2 regions of the Ochrobactrum teleogrylli genome follow, and region 2 is predicted to be linked to the other one. Evidence: riboswitches for the same ligand, from Rfam matches in the RefSeq annotation. Region 2 holds a riboswitch; the other holds the start of a gene.
The links. Region 2 has a riboswitch for S-adenosylmethionine ahead of WIX40_RS12185 (O-succinylhomoserine sulfhydrylase). Riboswitches for the same ligand answer to the same signal wherever they lie in the genome.

Region 1: it holds a riboswitch for S-adenosylmethionine, as region 2 does, so the genes downstream of both, metA (homoserine O-acetyltransferase MetA) here and WIX40_RS12185 (O-succinylhomoserine sulfhydrylase) in region 2, are expected to answer to the same signal.

Annotation. Positions count from the first base shown of each region.
Region 1 is NZ_JBBHKQ010000001.1:565,898-570,313, reverse strand. Features, by position in the region: gene WIX40_RS02790 (MarR family winged helix-turn-helix transcriptional regulator) at 1-363, opposite strand, end outside; gene WIX40_RS02785 (DUF899 domain-containing protein) at 455-1,183, shown strand; gene WIX40_RS02780 (VOC family protein) at 1,215-1,991, shown strand; SAM-I-IV-variant riboswitch at 2,300-2,409, shown strand; gene metA (homoserine O-acetyltransferase MetA) at 2,451-3,371, shown strand; gene WIX40_RS02770 (glycoside hydrolase family 25 protein) at 3,436-4,416, opposite strand, start outside.
Region 2 is NZ_JBBHKQ010000001.1:2,584,230-2,588,645, reverse strand. Features, by position in the region: gene WIX40_RS12195 (Hsp33 family molecular chaperone) at 1-722, shown strand, start outside; gene apaG (Co2+/Mg2+ efflux facilitator ApaG/CorD) at 767-1,159, opposite strand; gene WIX40_RS12185 (O-succinylhomoserine sulfhydrylase) at 1,427-2,623, opposite strand; SAM riboswitch at 2,713-2,792, opposite strand; gene WIX40_RS12180 (2'-deoxycytidine 5'-triphosphate deaminase) at 2,986-4,077, shown strand; gene WIX40_RS12175 (GlxA family transcriptional regulator) at 4,131-4,416, shown strand, end outside.

The sequences.
Region 1 (4,416 bases), 2.0 Mb from region 2:
CCAGATGGGGACAGCGGCCGCCAGTGCCGCTTTGCCTTCCGGTGTCAGTTGCAGCAGGCGCTCGCGCCGGTCAGCGGGATTGACCAGTATTTCCACCCAGCCCTGCCTTTGCAGCGGCTTTAAAGCGGCGGTGAGGGTAGTCTGATCCATTGCCAGCAATTCGGCAACCGGCTTCATTGGCGGTGGGGTGGGTCGATTGAGCGACATCATCAGGGAGAATTGCCCATTCGTCATGCCAGCCGGACGAAGTGCTTCGTCAAAACGCCGTGCAAGCGCGCGGGCCGCGCGCTGAACATGCAGACAAAGGCAGGTGTCTCTGACCAATAGGGTCGTTTCAAAAGGAACTTCGGCAGCGTTTGACATGATCCATTAATATTGATATCAATGTAAATCGTCAAGCAAATATCCTATAAAAACTGGGCGTTTTATCATCCGGGGGCGGAGGAGGACTTGCATCATGAATGAAGTCGTATCCCGCGAAGTCTGGCTGGAGGCGCGGCGCGCGCTTTTGGCCAGAGAAAAGGAAGCGACGCATCTTCGCGATCGCGTCAATCAGGAAAGACAGGCGCTGCCCTGGGTCAAGGTGGAGAAAGACTATGTCTTCGACACCCCGACAGGACGCCGAACGCTGGCAGAGCTTTTTGACGGACGCAGCCAGCTGGTCGTCTATCACTTCATGTTCGGGCCGGAATGGGAGCAGGGCTGCGTCGGCTGTTCATTCCTGGCCGACAATCTCGACGGCGCGCTGCCCCATCTCAACAATCACGATGTCACGCTCATTGCCGTTTCGCGTGGGCCGCTTGCGAAGCTTGAAGACTATAAGCGCCGCATGGGCTGGCACTTTCCATGGGTGTCGTCCTATGGCGGTGATTTCAACTTCGATTTCCATGTATCGTTCGACAAGGCCGAGATCGAAGAAGGGCGCGTCTTCTACAATTTCGACAAGCTGCCGCCGGAACAGGCGCATGATGAACTGCCCGGTATGAGCGCCTTCATCAAGGCCGACGACGGCACGATCTACCATACCTATTCCAGCTATGCGCGCGGCATTGAGGAGTGGATCAGCACACTCATGATCCTCGACCGCGCACCCAAAGGACGCAACGAAGACAGCACCATGCATTTCGTGAGGCGCCACGATGAATATGCCGCGCCTGCAGCAAACCACAGCTGCTGCAGCTGAACGCTGAATTCAAATTCTGGGAGGAATGACGATGAACAAGGGTGCATCACCGTTCGTCTGGTACGAACTGATGACTGAAGATGCCGCCGAGGCCGCAAATTTTTACGGCAAGGTCGTCGGCTGGAACACGAAAGACTCAGGTGTCCCCGGCGTGAATTACACGCTGTTTGAAACGCCGGGTTGTGCCGTTGCCGGTATGATGGCGCTTTCCGATATGCCGAGCGAAAATTGTGACACAAAGCCCGGCTGGCTTGGCTATATCGGCGTGGCCGACGTAGACGCCATGTCCGAGAAGGTCACGGCCGCAGGCGGCAAAATCCTGCAACCGGCTCATGATATCCCAAGTGTCGGGCGATTTGCTGTCGTGGCAGACCCGCAAGGCTCGGTCTTTGCGCTGTTCGAGCCGAAAGACCGGCCGGAGCCTCCGGCTGATTTCGGTTCGCGCAAGGTGGGCCATCCGAGCTGGCATGAGCTTTATGCCAAGAATGGCGAAGAAGCCTTTGGTTTCTATGAGAAAGTGTTTGGCTGGAAGCTGGCGCGCGACTTCGATATGGGCGCAATGGGCAAATATAAGATCTTCAGTGTAAACGGCGCAGATACGGGCGGCATTATGACCGCACCGCCGAATGTGCCAAATGGCTGGGGCTTTTATTTCATGGTGGATGGAACGAACGCTGCTGCCGAACGTGTGAAATCGCTGGGCGGTACAGTAACATTCGGGCCAACAGAAGTGCCGAATGGCGAGTGGATCATCCAGTGTCTTGACCCGAAGGGCGTGGCCTTCTCGCTGGTTTCAGCGACGCAATAAAAGGTATGCGCGAAAGCGCATGAAACTTCTAAATCCATGGGCGGCTTCTGGTTTTACGTCAGAAGTCGTCTTCGTGATGATAGTGACGCAGATAGGCGAACGCTGTTCCCACCAGGATCGGCAGAAGCAAAATGCCCGTCCAAAATATGATGTTGCTCATTTTCTCCCTCCCTGATGCCCTCAAACCGAAACAAGAGCCTGAGACAGTATGCGGGCACTTCTAACAACGTGGAAAGCGGACATTTGTTCCAGCCACGGCTGTCGTTGCGTAAAGCTATTGCCATTATGCCTGCGTTTGAGTAGAAGTGCGAATACATCAAGAGTTGGGGAGACGCCCAACGCCAACCTGCCGCTCCGGGCAAGGTGGTACTCCCTGAAAAAGGAGGATGTGGCCAAACCGGCAACTATGCGGATAAAGCCACTCGCGTCGACCTGACAGAACTAGGGACCGACGCGATCATGCCGATAAAAATTCCTGACGATCTGCCAGCAACCAGTGTTCTCCAGGCCGAGGGCGTTATGGTCATGCGCGAGGCGGATGCCGTGCGTCAGGACATTCGGCCCTTGCGCATCGGCCTGCTCAATCTCATGCCCAACAAGGCGACCACGGAAACGCAGATCGCCCGCCTTTTAGGCGCGACACCGCTTCAGGTGGAACTGACGCTCGTGCGCATTACCAATCACGTCGCGCGCCACACCTCCGCCGATCACATGCTCTCCTTCTATCGCCCATGGGAAGATGTGCGTGACGAACGCTTCGATGGCTTCGTAATCACCGGTGCGCCAGTGGAACGGTTGAACTTCGAAGAAGTGACCTATTGGGATGAATTGCAGCGCGTTTTCGACTGGACGCAGACCCATGTGCACCGCTCTTTGAACATCTGCTGGTCGGCGCAAGCCGCCGTCCATCATTTTCATGGCATGGGCAAGTATGAACTTCCGGCCAAGGCCTCCGGTGTCTACAGCCAGCAGAACCTTGCTCCGGCCTCGCCCTATCTGCGCGGATTTTCGGACGATTTCACCATTCCGGTTTCGCGCTGGACGGAAGTGCGCAAGGAAGACATTCCGCAGGATAGCGGCCTGAATGTTCTCGTCGATAGCGCTGAATCCGGCCTTTGTCTGCTGGAAGACCCACGCCATCGGGCGCTGCACATGTTCAACCACGTCGAATATGACACGACTTCGCTGGCCGACGAATATTTCCGCGATATTCAGGCTGAGCCTGAAACCAAGGTGCCCGCAAATTATTTCCCGGACGATGACGCGACCCGCCCGCCGCAAAACCGCTGGCGTGGCCACGCGCATCTGCTGTTCGGCAACTGGATCAATGAAATTTACCAGTCGACGCCGTACGATCTGGAAAATATCGGCAAGAAGTGACTGCCGCTGAATAAACAAAACCCCGGAATGGAAATTCCGGGGTTTTGTTTGGGATGAAGCTCTATCAGCTGCCGACCCGTTCCAGCCAGCGATGCCATTCTGCTTCGGAGCCATGGAAAACATTGAGATCGATCTTGTTGCTCACGCCCTGAGACAGGCCCGATCCAGAATATTGCCAGAACAGCCATGGACGGCCCGGATAGACCTTCGATGGGTGTTGTGCCACAGCGCGCAACCAGAACGGATAGTTGGTGAACGCACCTTTCAGATTGTCATCGTAGAAATCCGGAGCGGTATAGATGACCGGGCGCTTGCCGTAATGGCGCTCCAGCTTGTCCATGAAGACCTGCATCTTTTCACGCACCTGTTGCGGCGACGGGCGGCGGCGGCAGGCGGAATCGCCATTCCATTCCACGTCGATCACCGGCGGCAGTGCGTCGGGGTCTTTCGGCACGTTGCGGATGAACCAGTCAGCCTGTTCGCTGGCGACACGGCACCAATAGAAGAAGTGATAAGCGCCGCGCTTGATACCGGCGGCCTTGGCCTCGCGCCAGTTCTTGCGGAACATCGGGTCGAGATGATCACCGCCGTCTGTGGCCTTGATATAGGCGAAGTTCGCGCCTTGCGTGCGCAGCTTCGGCCAGTCGATATCACCCTGCCAGCGCGACACGTCTACGCCATGCACGGCGAGTTTGCGCGGCGATGCACGGCCAAAATTGATCGGCTTCGCATCGCGGAAGCGATGGCTGTAGATTCTGGAGCGATCCTGTGCCGTGCGCGCTTGCGGTTCCAGACGCACTGCCGGATAGGCCGCCACCTGCGGTGCAGGCATGCGCGGTGCTTCGGTTTGCGGCACGGGTGTAGGTATCTGCGCGACGGGGCGCTCCTGCAATGGCGCGCGCGGTTGCGGCGCAACTGGCGCAGGCGGCTGCACCTTGAACTGTCCGCCGTCTGGAACAGGTCCGGCCCAGGCAAGCACCTCTTCTTGCGGGGGGAGTGGCTGCGCGCGTGGCGCGCTTGCTGTTTCGGTTACGGCTGCGGGCGG
Region 2 (4,416 bases):
TGGTGGTGGATTTCAGCACACCCAATGCGGTGCGCGGCTATGCGCGTTTCGATGAGGATCGCCTGAAGGACGCCATCGCCACAGGCAAGACGCAGCCTGAAGAGCTGCTCGGTCGCGGCACATTGGCCTTCACGGTGGATCAGGGCGCCTATATGCAGCGCTATCAGGGTATTGTGGCGCTGGACGGCTCGACGCTGGAAGAAATTGCCACGACCTACTTCCGTCAGTCTGAACAGATCCCGACCGATCTGAAGCTGAGCGTCGCCAAGCTGGTCGAACGGGGTGCCGATGGCAAGCCGGTCGAGCAATGGCGCGCGGGCGGTCTGATCATCCAGTTCCTGCCGGAATCGGAATTGCGCGCGCGTGTTCCCGATCTGCCGGGCGGCGACGGTGACGAGGAAGAAGCCGTGTTTCATCCGGTGGATGATGCCTGGGATGAGGCGCGGTCACTGCTCGGCACCATCGAAAGCTCGGAACTGACCGATCCGCAGGTCGGTTCGGAACGCCTGCTGTATCGCCTGTTCCACGAGCGCGGCGTGCGCGTCTTCAACGCCATCAAGGTGGCGGATATATGCTCCTGCTCGCGGGAGAAAATCCAGGGCGTCCTGTCAGGCTTCTCGGCAGAGGAAATTCAGGACAGCATCGAAAACGGCAAGATTTCGGTGTCCTGCGAATTCTGTTCGACGCATTACGAATTCGATCCGGCGCAGTTCGCCAAGTAATCAAAAAAGGCGGTTCAGAAGAACCGCCTTTTTTGTTTCCTGCTCTAATTCAGCGTGCGGCGCTGTTCCGGCACATCCAGCGAGAAAGCCGGAATATCCACTTCGAATGTATTGCCCGTCGGGTTCTGCATCTGATAGCGCCCGACCATGACGCCGGATGATGTGGTCAGCGGACAGCCGGATGAATATTGGAACGAGTCGCCCGGATCGAGCACCGGCTGTTCGCCGACGACACCGGCCCCGCGCACTTCCTCGACGCGGCCATTGGCATCGGTAATCTGCCAGTAGCGCGAGCGCAGTTGCACCGTGTCGGAGGAATTATTGGCAATGGTGATGCGGTAGCCCCAGACATAGCGGTTGTCTTCGGGAGCCGACTCGTCTTCCAGATAAAACGGCTCAACCGTTATTTCGATCCCCTGCGTCACCGCCCTGTACATCGCATCCGCCTTTGTCATGTGCCTGTTGCCCACCTATCGCCAAAGTTGCGTTGGAGGTCAACGTGGCGCGGCAATCTCGACAGGGCCAAAGCGGGCGGTTTTCTGCAATCGGATCGTTCTTGTGGTGGATTGCAGCGAAAAGGTCACATTTTTTAAGACGAAACACCGTCTTTTGCATGATCCGGAGATGCTTCGGCACAAGAAAATGCAGAAAATAAACGGATGACCCGGCCTGACGGAATCAGGCCGGATCATCCTTTTCTTTATTTAGCGAACGGCTGCCTTCAGCGCCTCTTCGACGTCTTCCAGAAGATCGTCGGTATCTTCAAGGCCAACCGAAATGCGCAGCACGCCATCGGAAATGCCAAGCTCGGCCTTGGCCTCATCGCTCAGGTTCTTGTGCGTCGTGGTGGCCGGATGGGTGATCAGGCTCTTGGCGTCGCCCAGATTGTTGGAGATGCTGAACACCTGCAACGCATTTTCGAATTTGAACGCGGCTTCCTTGCCGCCTTCCAGTTCGAGCGCGATCAGGGTCGAACCGCCAGTCATCTGCTTGGCGATCACATCTGCCTGCGGATGGTCGGCGCGGCCCGGATAAAGGACGCGCTTGACGCCCGGCTTGCCTGCGAGAACATCGGCAACGGCAGCCGCCGACTGCGTCATCTGGCGCACGCGCACGGACAGCGTTTCCAGACCCTTCAGCATAATCCAGGCATTGAACGGGCTCATGCCGGGGCCGGTATGGCGATAATAGTCCTGAAGCTCGGTTTCGACCCATTCGCGGTCGGACAGCACGATGCCGCCAAGGCAGCGGCCCTGGCCGTCAATATGCTTGGTGGTCGAATAGACGACGATATGCGCGCCAAGCTCCAGCGGCTTCTGGTAAAGCGGGGTCGCAAAGACATTGTCCACGATCAGCTTCGCGCCTGCTTCATTGGCCACTTCGGCCACGGCGGCGATATCGATGATTTCGAGCGTCGGGTTCGACGGGCTTTCGAGGAACATCACCTTGGTGTTCGGACGAACAGCGGCTTTCCAGTTGGCGATGTCCGAGCCGTCGATGATCGAGATTTCCACACCATAGCGCGGCAGCAGGGTCTCGACGATATAGCGACACGAGCCGAACACGGCGCGCGCGGAAATCACATGATCACCCGCCTTGACCTGACACAGAATGGCAGCGGCGACGGCAGCCATGCCGGAAGCCGTGGCACGGCCTTCCTCGGCGCCTTCCAGCGCGCACATGCGCTTTTCGAACATGTCCGTGGTGGGGTTGGCGTAACGCGAATAGATGAAACCCGGATTTTCGCCCTTGAAACGCGCTTCGGCGGCTTCGGCATCGGGATAAAGGAAACCCTGCGTGAGGAACATCGCTTCCGACATTTCGGCGAAACCGGAGCGGAGCGAACCGGCGTGCACGAGCTGCGTTGCGGGGCGGAACTTGCGGGTAGTCTCAGTCGTCATTTTTCCAACCTGTCAAAAGCTGGTCGGCCGGGACGCCCAAAAGCGTTTAGTGGCATCTCGGCGGCCAATAAAAAACCGGCCCAAAAGGCCGGTAACGAACCGCGGCCCTTTTTAGCGAATTCTTTAACGTGGCTGCAAGCCGGCCGGCCAAATCACCACGGAACACATTTTCCATATGCCTGTTGCGCAAGGTCGTCAATGCCACGATAGCGAGTTTTGAGGAAAAGCCTGCCGCGTTGGCTCACGATTGGGTTCGATTCCTGCGGAAAACCCCGTTTCTCCGGGCGTGAAGGGTTGGCATTGGGCCTTCGAGTGGTCAAAGGTCTTTTGAAGAATTGCTCAGACTATGGAGTACGAGGTCGATGGCGCTAAGAGATGCGGGAATTCTGGCGGATGCGGATATCGCTGCGCTGTTCGAAAGCGGTTTGCTGGCTTCGCCGCGCCCGCTGGATACCGACCAGATTCAGCCTGCGAGCCTCGATCTCCGCCTTGGCGCAAAGGCCTATCGCGTTCGCGCCTCCTTCATGCCGGGTCCCGGCACACCGGTTATAGATAAGCTCGAACGGCTCAAGCTGCACGAGATCGACCTGACCGCAGGCGCGGTTCTCGAAACCGGCTGCGTCTATATCGTGCCGCTCTTGGAAAGCCTTGCTCTGTCGCCCGAACTGTCGGCATCCGCCAATCCGAAAAGCTCGACTGGCCGTCTCGACATCTTCACCCGCGTGATTGCCGATGGCGCGCAGGAATTCGACAAGGTGCCTGCCGGTTACAACGGCCCGCTTTATCTGGAAGTCAGCCCGCGCACATTCCCCATTGTTGCGCGCACCGGCTCGCGCCTGTCGCAGATACGTTTCCGCAAGGGCCGCGCCCAGCTCGATGAGGCGGAACTCGCCGCGCTGCATAATTCCGAGACGCTGGTGGCCGCTGAAATGCCGAACATCTCAGGCGGCGGCATCGCGCTTTCCGTCGATCTTTCCGGCGGCCCGGACAAGTTGATCGGCTATCGCGGCAAGCATCACACGGGCGTTGTCGATGTGGACAAGCGCGCCGCCAATGATGTGCTCGATTTCTGGGAGCCGATCTATGATCGCGGCGCACGCGAACTCGTGCTTGACCCGGATGAATTCTATATCCTCGTTTCGCGAGAAGCCGTGCATGTGCCGCCGCTCTACGCCGCAGAGATGACGCCGTTCGATCCGCTGGTCGGTGAGTTCCGCGTTCACTATGCGGGCTTCTTCGATCCGGGCTTTGGTCACAGTGCGGCTGGCGGCACGGGCAGCCGCGCGGTTCTCGAAGTGCGCAGCCATGAAGTGCCCTTCATTCTGGAACATGGCCAGATCGTCGGACGCCTTGTCTATGAGCATATGCTGCACCGTCCGAAGGCGCTTTACGGCACTGATCTCGGCTCCAATTATCAGGCGCAGCAGTTGAAGCTTTCCAAGCATTTTCGTTGACTGTATGAGCCTGCTCCGCGCAGATAGATGAAGTGCGGAGGAAAGCGACGAACGTGGCCAACGGAACAGGACCGGAAACAAGCCGAAAACAGGATGCCCCGGCGGATGCGTCGCCGCGCAGGCTGTCGGTTGGCATTGTCGCGCTGCCGGGTTTTACGCTGACGGCGCTCAGCCTGTTTCTCGATCCCTTCCGCCTCGCTGCCGATGATCGCGACAAGAGCCGCCAGATCCGCTGCGCCTGGAAAATCTGCACGCTGTCGGGCGATCCGGTTGCGTCCAGTTCCGGCATGGTGATCGAGCCGACAGCTCCCATCGGCGAACTCGACGAATGTGATTATG